2 regions of the Fictibacillus sp. S7 genome follow, and region 2 is predicted to be linked to the other one. Evidence: a T-box and tRNA genes for the amino acid it is inferred to sense, from the RefSeq annotation. Region 2 holds a T-box; the other holds one or more tRNA genes.
What was found. The T-box of region 2 lies ahead of tyrS (tyrosine--tRNA ligase). A T-box ahead of a tRNA ligase gene usually reads a tRNA of that ligase, here a tRNA-Tyr.
Positions count from the first base shown of each region.

Region 1 (4,122 bases), 1.2 Mb from region 2:
GTAGGGGAGCGTTCGAAGTGCGGTGAAGTCAGACCGGAAGGACTGGTGGAGCGCTTTGAAGTGAGAATGCCGGTATGAGTAGCGAAAGACAAGTGAGAATCTTGTCCATCGAAAGCCTAAGGTTTCCTGAGGAAGGCTCGTCCGCTCAGGGTTAGTCGGGACCTAAGCCGAGGCCGAAAGGCGTAGGCGATGGCCAACAGGTTGAAATTCCTGTACCACCTCCTTTCCGTTTGAACGACGGGGGGACGCAGGAAGGTAGGGAGAGCGCGCGAATGGAAATGCGCGTCTAAGCAGTTAGGCTGATTGTGAGGCAAATCCCGCAATCGTGAAGGCTGAGCTGTGACGGCGAGGGAAATTACAGTACCGAAGTCCCTGATCCTACACTGCCAAGAAAAGCCTCTAGTGAGGAAAGAGGTGCCCGTACCGCAAACCGACACAGGTAGGCGAGGAGAGAATCCTAAGATGATCGGGAGAACTCTCGTTAAGGAACTCGGCAAAATGACCCCGTAACTTCGGGAGAAGGGGTGCTCTGGTAGGGTTTATCGCCCGAGAGAGCCGCAGTGAATAGATCCAAGCGACTGTTTAGCAAAAACACAGGTCTCTGCGAAGCCGCAAGGCGAAGTATAGGGGCTGACACCTGCCCGGTGCTGGAAGGTTAAGAGGAGGGGTTATCCCTTAGGGGAGAAGCTCTGAATTGAAGCCCCAGTAAACGGCGGCCGTAACTATAACGGTCCTAAGGTAGCGAAATTCCTTGTCGGGTAAGTTCCGACCCGCACGAAAGGTGTAACGATTTGGATACTGTCTCAACGAGAGACCCGGTGAAATTATAGTACCTGTGAAGATGCAGGTTACCCGCGACAGGACGGAAAGACCCCATGGAGCTTTACTGCAGCTTGATATTGGATTTTGGTACAGTTTGTACAGGATAGGTAGGAGCCTGAGAAGTCGGAGCGCCAGCTTCGATGGAGGCGTCGGTGGGATACTACCCTGACTGTATTGAAATTCTAACCTGGAACCGTGATCCGGTTCGGAGACAGTGTCAGGTGGGCAGTTTGACTGGGGCGGTCGCCTCCTAAATCGTAACGGAGGCGCCCAAAGGTTCCCTCAGAATGGTTGGAAATCATTCGCAGAGTGTAAAGGCACAAGGGAGCTTGACTGCGAGACCTACAAGTCGAGCAGGGACGAAAGTCGGGCTTAGTGATCCGGTGGTTCCGCATGGAAGGGCCATCGCTCAACGGATAAAAGCTACCCTGGGGATAACAGGCTTATCTCCCCCAAGAGTCCACATCGACGGGGAGGTTTGGCACCTCGATGTCGGCTCATCGCATCCTGGGGCTGAAGTAGGTCCCAAGGGTTGGGCTGTTCGCCCATTAAAGCGGTACGCGAGCTGGGTTCAGAACGTCGTGAGACAGTTCGGTCCCTATCCGTCGCGGGCGCAGGAAATTTGAGAGGAGCTGTCCTTAGTACGAGAGGACCGGGATGGACACACCGCTGGTGTACCAGTTGTTCCGCCAGGGGCATAGCTGGGTAGCTACGTGTGGACGGGATAAGTGCTGAAAGCATCTAAGCATGAAGCCCCCCTCAAGATGAGATTTCCCATCACGTCAAGTGAGTAAGACCCCTTAGAGATGATGAGGTTGATAGGTCTGGTGTGGAAGCGTGGTGACACGTGGAGCTGACAGATACTAATCGGTCGAGGGCTTATCCTTAAAAACAAAAGCGGAATGAACCGCTTATATCCGACAAGCGTTGGAAACCCTGACAAGAACACGGTTTTGGTGTTCATTGGAAGGGGCGAAACGACCTCGAGGATAGGGTTCATGAAGCTGGACGTTATCAGCACGTTTGGATGAAGTTATCTAGTTTTGAGGGAATATGCCTCAAAAAAAGGTCTTGCCAAAAGAGCAAAAACATTGTAAAATGTATCTTGTCCTTGTAATTTAGGACAAACTTTGAAAGACAGTCTGGTGGCGATAGCGAAGAGGTCACACCCGTTCCCATACCGAACACGGAAGTTAAGCTCTTTTGCGCCAATGGTAGTTGGGGGCTTCCCCCTGTTAGAGTAGGACGCTGCCGGGCTTTCATTTCAAACCTTTTTGTTTGTGGATTTCTAATTAGTTTATTATTCCACAGTAGCTCAGTGGTAGAGCTATCGGCTGTTAACCGATCGGTCGTAGGTTCGAGTCCTACCTGTGGAGCCATGCTTCCATAGCTCAGTAGGTAGAGTGCTTCCATGGTAAGGAAGAGGTCACCGGTTCGAGCCCGGTTGGAAGCTCCAGTCGGCCCGTTGGTCAAGCGGTTAAGACACCGCCCTTTCACGGCGGTAACACGGGTTCGAATCCCGTACGGGTCACCAAGTTTTTTCATGAAAATGAAAACAACCAAGTTCTTTTGAAAAAAAGAACCAAGTTCTTTTGAAGAAAAGAACCAATAATATTCAATTTGGAGGATTAGCTCAGCTGGGAGAGCACCTGCCTTACAAGCAGGGGGTCGGCGGTTCGAACCCGTCATCCTCCACCATTTTTATTACCATTGTTTACAACGCCGGTTTAGCTCAATTGGTAGAGCAACTGACTTGTAATCAGTAGGTTGGGGGTTCAAGTCCTCTAGCCGGCACCATTTTAATAAGAAATACCGGAATCCTTTTTTTATGTGGAGGGGTAGCGAAGTGGCTAAACGCGGCGGACTGTAAATCCGCTCCCTCCGGGTTCGGCGGTTCGAATCCGTCCCCCTCCACCACTTATTTTTTTAAAACCATTTTGGTAAGCAACATGAGCCATTAGCTCAGTCACGAACTACGCTTCGTGGTTGAACAGCGAGTTGTCTCGACGGATATCATATTCTCCTTGCTTTAACTTTTAGGGGAAGAGACAGGGGACCGACGGACATAACAACATGAGCCATTAGCTCAGTCGGTAGAGCATCTGACTTTTAATCAGAGGGTCGAAGGTTCGAGTCCTTCATGGCTCACCACTTTCTGAATAAAAGACAGAAAGCATGGACATAACATTATAATAAGGTTAATATGCGGGTGTAGTTTAGTGGTAAAACAAGAGCCTTCCAAGCTCTGGTCGTGAGTTCGATTCTCATCACCCGCTCCATTTTATTTTGGGGCCTTAGCTCAGCTGGGAGAGCGCCTGCCTTGCACGCAGGAGGTCAGCGGTTCGATCCCGCTAGGCTCCACCATACATAATAAACGTAAAGCCTTTGGACTTTTGTCCAAAGGCTTTTTTTATTGCCGAATGCCAGACTCCTATTCCTTGATTGGATCCAACTGTCTATCTTATCTAATAATTATCCACTCTATCTATAGAAAGCGCTTACTACCGGGTATATCTATGCAATTTTTTGTCCAGTTGAACCACCTGTAAAGGACAGGCTAAAATTAATTGATAGAATATTGAAACGCAGCTTAGGGGGAGGCCTACAAATGAAGAAGGATATTACACTTATCGGGGTACCAATGGATTTAGGGCAAACACGGCGGGGAGTAGATATGGGTCCAAGCGCCATTCGATATGCAGGCATTGTGGAACGGCTGAAGGATATTGAATACAACGTTCTCGACTTTGGGGATATTGAGATTGCCCGGCCGGGAACGATCGAGGAAACCATTGAAACAAACCTGAAGAACCTGGAAGAGGTGGCTTCTGCCAGTGAGAACCTGGCTCAGGCCGTTTCGAATGTTATTCAGGAGAACCGCTTTCCGCTTGTTCTGGGAGGGGACCACAGTATCGCGATCGGAACACTTGCAGGCATCTCCAACCACTATGAGAACCTTGGGGTCATATGGTATGATGCCCATGGAGACTTGAACACAGCAGATACCTCACCAAGCGGAAACATTCATGGTATGCCTCTTGCTGCAAGTTTGGGCATTGGCCATGAATCGTTAACTCGCATTGGGGGATACGAACAGAAAGTTAAACCGGAAAATATCGTTATCATCGGGGCGCGTTCTCTTGATGAGGGAGAAAAGACGTTGATCAAGGAACGCGGGATCAAGGTGTATACGATGCATGAGATTGACCGGATCGGTATGACGAAGGTGATGGAGGAAACGATTGAGTACTTGTCCGCAAAAACAGATGGAGTTCACCTCAGTCTTGACCTTGACGGGCT
Region 1 is NZ_QJKL01000001.1:2,946,400-2,950,521, reverse strand. Features, by position in the region: rRNA gene DMO16_RS15295 (23S ribosomal RNA) at 1-1,709, shown strand, start outside; gene DMO16_RS25205 (hypothetical protein) at 1,725-1,853, shown strand; rRNA gene rrf (5S ribosomal RNA) at 1,964-2,079, shown strand; tRNA gene DMO16_RS15285 (tRNA-Asn) at 2,127-2,201, shown strand; tRNA gene DMO16_RS15280 (tRNA-Thr) at 2,203-2,278, shown strand; tRNA gene DMO16_RS15275 (tRNA-Glu) at 2,282-2,356, shown strand; tRNA gene DMO16_RS15270 (tRNA-Val) at 2,445-2,520, shown strand; tRNA gene DMO16_RS15265 (tRNA-Thr) at 2,544-2,619, shown strand; tRNA gene DMO16_RS15260 (tRNA-Tyr) at 2,655-2,739, shown strand; tRNA gene DMO16_RS15255 (tRNA-Lys) at 2,898-2,973, shown strand; tRNA gene DMO16_RS15250 (tRNA-Gly) at 3,028-3,101, shown strand; tRNA gene DMO16_RS15245 (tRNA-Ala) at 3,111-3,186, shown strand; gene rocF (arginase) at 3,431-4,122, shown strand, end outside.
Region 1: it encodes a tRNA-Tyr, which carries the amino acid that the T-box ahead of tyrS (tyrosine--tRNA ligase) is inferred to sense. The anticodon was not compared.

Region 2 (4,122 bases):
CCGACGAGCTTGTTTTTTTGGATATTTCAGCTTCACATGAAGGACGCCAGACGATGATCGACGTGGTGGAACGGGTAGCGAGCCAGCTGGCCATCCCTTTTACAGTGGGAGGAGGCATTAACTCACTCGAGGACATGAAACGAGTTCTTCGGGCCGGAGCAGACAAGGTGTCGGTAAATACAGCAGCCCTGCTGCGTCCCGAGCTGATTACCGAAGGGGCGGACTATTTTGGTTCACAGTGTATCGTCACGGCGATTGACGCCAAGTACGATGAAAGCCTTGGTTCCTGGAGGGTGTACACGCATGGAGGACGCAAGCCGACTAATTGGGAAGTGACCGATTGGGCCCGGGAAGCCGTCAAGCGTGGAGCCGGCGAAATCCTGCTGACAAGCATGGATCAGGACGGGGAAAAAACCGGGTTTAATCTTGCGCTGACCAAAACCGTCAGCGAGGCGGTAACCGTGCCTGTTATCGCTTCAGGCGGAGCCGGCAATGCCCAGCATTTTTATGAAGCTTTTACAGATGGAAAAGCGGATGCTGCTTTGGCTGCAAGTATTTTTCATTATAAAGAAACCTCGGTCCGGGAAGTAAAGAAAGACCTAAAAGAAAAAGGAGTGGTGATCCGATGAACCTGTCTTCCATCAAGTTTGATGAAAAAGGATTGATTCCTGCGATTGTCCAGGATGCGCGGACAAAAAAGGTATTAACCCTGGCTTATATGAATGAAGAGTCACTGAAAAAAACACTGGAGATTGGTGAAACGGTGTTTTACAGTCGTTCCCGCCAAGAGCTTTGGCATAAAGGGGAAACGTCGGGTAACACTCAGAAAGTGATCGATATCCATGTGGATTGTGACCAGGATGCCCTGGTGGTGTTTGTGGATCCGAAGGGACCTGCCTGCCATACTGGTGCCGAGAGCTGTTTTGGAGCTGGAGCTTCCGATCCGTCTGAGGCAGAAAAGAGCGGGAAAACCTCTTATGGAGATATTGTTCCTGGTAAAGAAGACAGCCAAGGAAAACCGCAGGATATTTTGAATATGCTGCAGGGACTCATTGCCGATCGCGAACGGGAAATGCCGGAAGGGGCCTACACGACCTATCTATTTGATAAAGGCGTAGACAAGATCCTGAAAAAGGTCGGAGAAGAAGCATCAGAGGTTATTATTGCTGCGAAAAACCGCGATAAAGAAGAGCTGAAATGGGAAGCAGCCGACCTGATTTACCACCTTCTTGTTCTTCTTCAGGAACAAAAGCTTCCGTTTGATGAAGTTTTGAGTGTTTTAGAGGAACGCCATACATCAAAAGACCGTAAATAAGTTTTTGTGAGGCCGCCGGCAAGGTTCCGGGGCCTTTTTGTCCCTTCACTGACCGAATTGGGCGTAATTTTAGATAATTGGGCGCAAACTGATAATATTTGAGCATAAATAAAATTAATTGGGCGAAAAAGCAACATAATCGAGCAAAACTGATTTCAAACTACTTCCCTGTCCCACATTCCTAAAACAATTTCAAAAATATGTTAAATTTGTACTTGCATTCACCTGCCCAATACACTAAACTAGTGAGAAAACAATTTCGAGAAAAGTAATGAGAGGAACGAGTAGTAGCGGTCTCCCTGTTTTAGAGAGCCGGTGGCAGGTGCAAACCGGTACAAAGACCATTATGAATTACCTCCTCGAACTTTCTTTGTGAACGTCCGGTCCTGAGGATCGTAGCAAGGAACGGCATGAACCGTTATTTCACCGAGTGGAAGCGATGCTTCAACAAGGGTGGTACCGCGTGAAAAACCACGTCCCTTTTATACAGGGATGTGGTTTTTTTATATTAATCAGAAAGGAATGGTTTTGATGAACAAGAGTATGGAGCAGCTGTCTGCATTCCAGAGAAAAGAGATGGAAAGGCAATACGCGTTGTATGCCAATGGCGTGAACGAAATCATTCCGGCCCTTGAGCTGAAGCAGAAGATTGCCAAATCGTTGCTTAAAAAGAAGCCATTGAAGGTGAAGCTGGGTCTGGACCCTTCCGCTCCGGATGTTCATATCGGGCATACCGTCGTGCTGCAAAAACTGAAGCAGTTTCAGCAAAACGGCCACATTATCCAGCTGATTGTGGGAGACTTTACAGGAAAAATCGGGGATCCCACCGGTAAGTCTGCCGCCCGGAAACAGCTGACAGATGAAGAGGTTAAGCATAATGCACAGACGTACGTTGAGCAGTTCGGAAAAGTCCTGGATATGAAGAAGGTGGAGCTTCACTATAATTCCCAGTGGCTGCGCCTGCTGAACTTTGAGGATGTCATCCGGCTGGCGGGCAGTATCACCGTGGCCAGGCTGCTGGAACGGAACGATTTTAGCCAGCGGATCACCACCGGAAAGCCGATTTCTCTTCATGAATTTTTTTACCCGCTGATGCAGGGCTATGATTCGGTGGTTCTGGAAAGTGATATCGAACTTGGCGGAACGGATCAGCATTTTAATGTATTGATGGGGCGGCAGCTTCAAGAACACTACCAAAAAGAAAAGCAGGCGGTCATACTGCTGCCTTTATTGGAAGGTCTTGGCGGAGTGGATAAGATGTCAAAATCGAAGGGCAATTACATCGGCATTCATGATAAGCCCAATGATATGTTTGGGAAAACGATGAGTATTCCTGACGAGGTGATTCCCAAATACATCGATTTGGCCACTGATTTTGATCTTGAGAAAAAGAAACTGCTGAAGGAGGATTTGAAGAGCGGCAGGCTTCATCCCCGTGATGCCAAAATCATGATTGGTGAAAACTTCGTGACCATGTTTCATGGAAGGAAGGCATCAGAGAGCGCAGCCCATCATTTTCAGCAGGTTTTTCAAAACAGAAAACTCCCAGAAGATATACCAACCATCGTGTGGCAAAAAGCCCCCAAAATCCCGATAGTCGATCTGATTGTCGAGTTGGAACTGCTCCCGTCCAAGAGCGAAGCGCGCAAAATGATCCAAAACGGAGGAATTAAACTGAACGGGGAAAAAGTGGTAAACAAATCACTTGAGATTGAGATAAAAAATGATACAATCATTCAAGTAGGAAAAAGAAAGTTCTTAAAAATTACGTTATAGATCATCACACCGTTTCCTTTTTCGGGAGGCGGTGATGTTCTGTCAAGAAGAAGTGGATGACAAAAAGTGTCTGCAACATCGATATTGCGGAATCGATCTTATCTATTTATATAGGAATATGAAAGCATAAAAAAACCTTTGTCGAAAGTTTCCTTGACAAAGTTACAAAAAGGGTATGCAAGACACTTTTGGTGTGTGGTATACTTTTTTGGGTTGAATGGAACGGAGAGAAAAAAAGGCTATGTAATGGACCTTTTTACATAGAATTGGAGGAAAGAATGAAAAAGGAAAAACACGCGGAAAGTGACATGCGAATACTTCCTTTCATGCAGGATGGAACCGACTATTTCCATCGGGGTATTAAAGCTTATCAGAAAAAGGATTTAAATAAAGCAAAGCGTTTTTTTGAACGGGCGGTGCACTTACAGCCGGAAGAACCGACATTTTATTGCCAGCTGGCCACCACATTGGCCGAGCTGGGTGAATATGATAGATCAAACCTGTATTTAGATCAGGTTCTTGAAACAATGGGACAGGACATTAGTGAATGCTATTTTTTCATGGCAAACAATTATGCGCATATGGGAATGTTTGCAGAGGCCGAAACGTACGCTTCTCTATACATGAGAAAGGACCCGGACGGCGAATTTGTTGATGATGCACTTGAATTGCTGGATCTCATCCACTTTGAAACCGGAAGCGAGCCGCTGACAGAAGAAGAGGAGCTGATTGTCGGGCATGAAGAGGCACGTAGCAGTATTGAAAACGGTGAGCTTGCCGAAGCAAAGGCTCAGCTGGCAGACTTGATCCGCAAGCATCCTTCGTTCTGGGCGGCCTATAACAATCTTGCATTGACGCATTTTTATTTAAAAGAATATGACGAAGCATTGGGCGTGCTGAACCAAATTCTTGAGAAAAACCCAGGCAACTTAAATGCTTTGTGCAACCTTGCCATTTTTTATGAACAGCTGGGCCGAATGGATGAAGCAGCACAGCTGGTGGAGAGCCTGAAGAAGGTTTTCCCCATCCAT
Region 2 is NZ_QJKL01000001.1:4,103,180-4,107,301, forward strand. Features, by position in the region: gene hisF (imidazole glycerol phosphate synthase subunit HisF) at 1-629, shown strand, start outside; gene hisIE (bifunctional phosphoribosyl-AMP cyclohydrolase/phosphoribosyl-ATP diphosphatase HisIE) at 626-1,315, shown strand; T-box leader at 1,578-1,799, shown strand; gene tyrS (tyrosine--tRNA ligase) at 1,847-3,091, shown strand; gene DMO16_RS20840 (tetratricopeptide repeat protein) at 3,370-4,122, shown strand, end outside.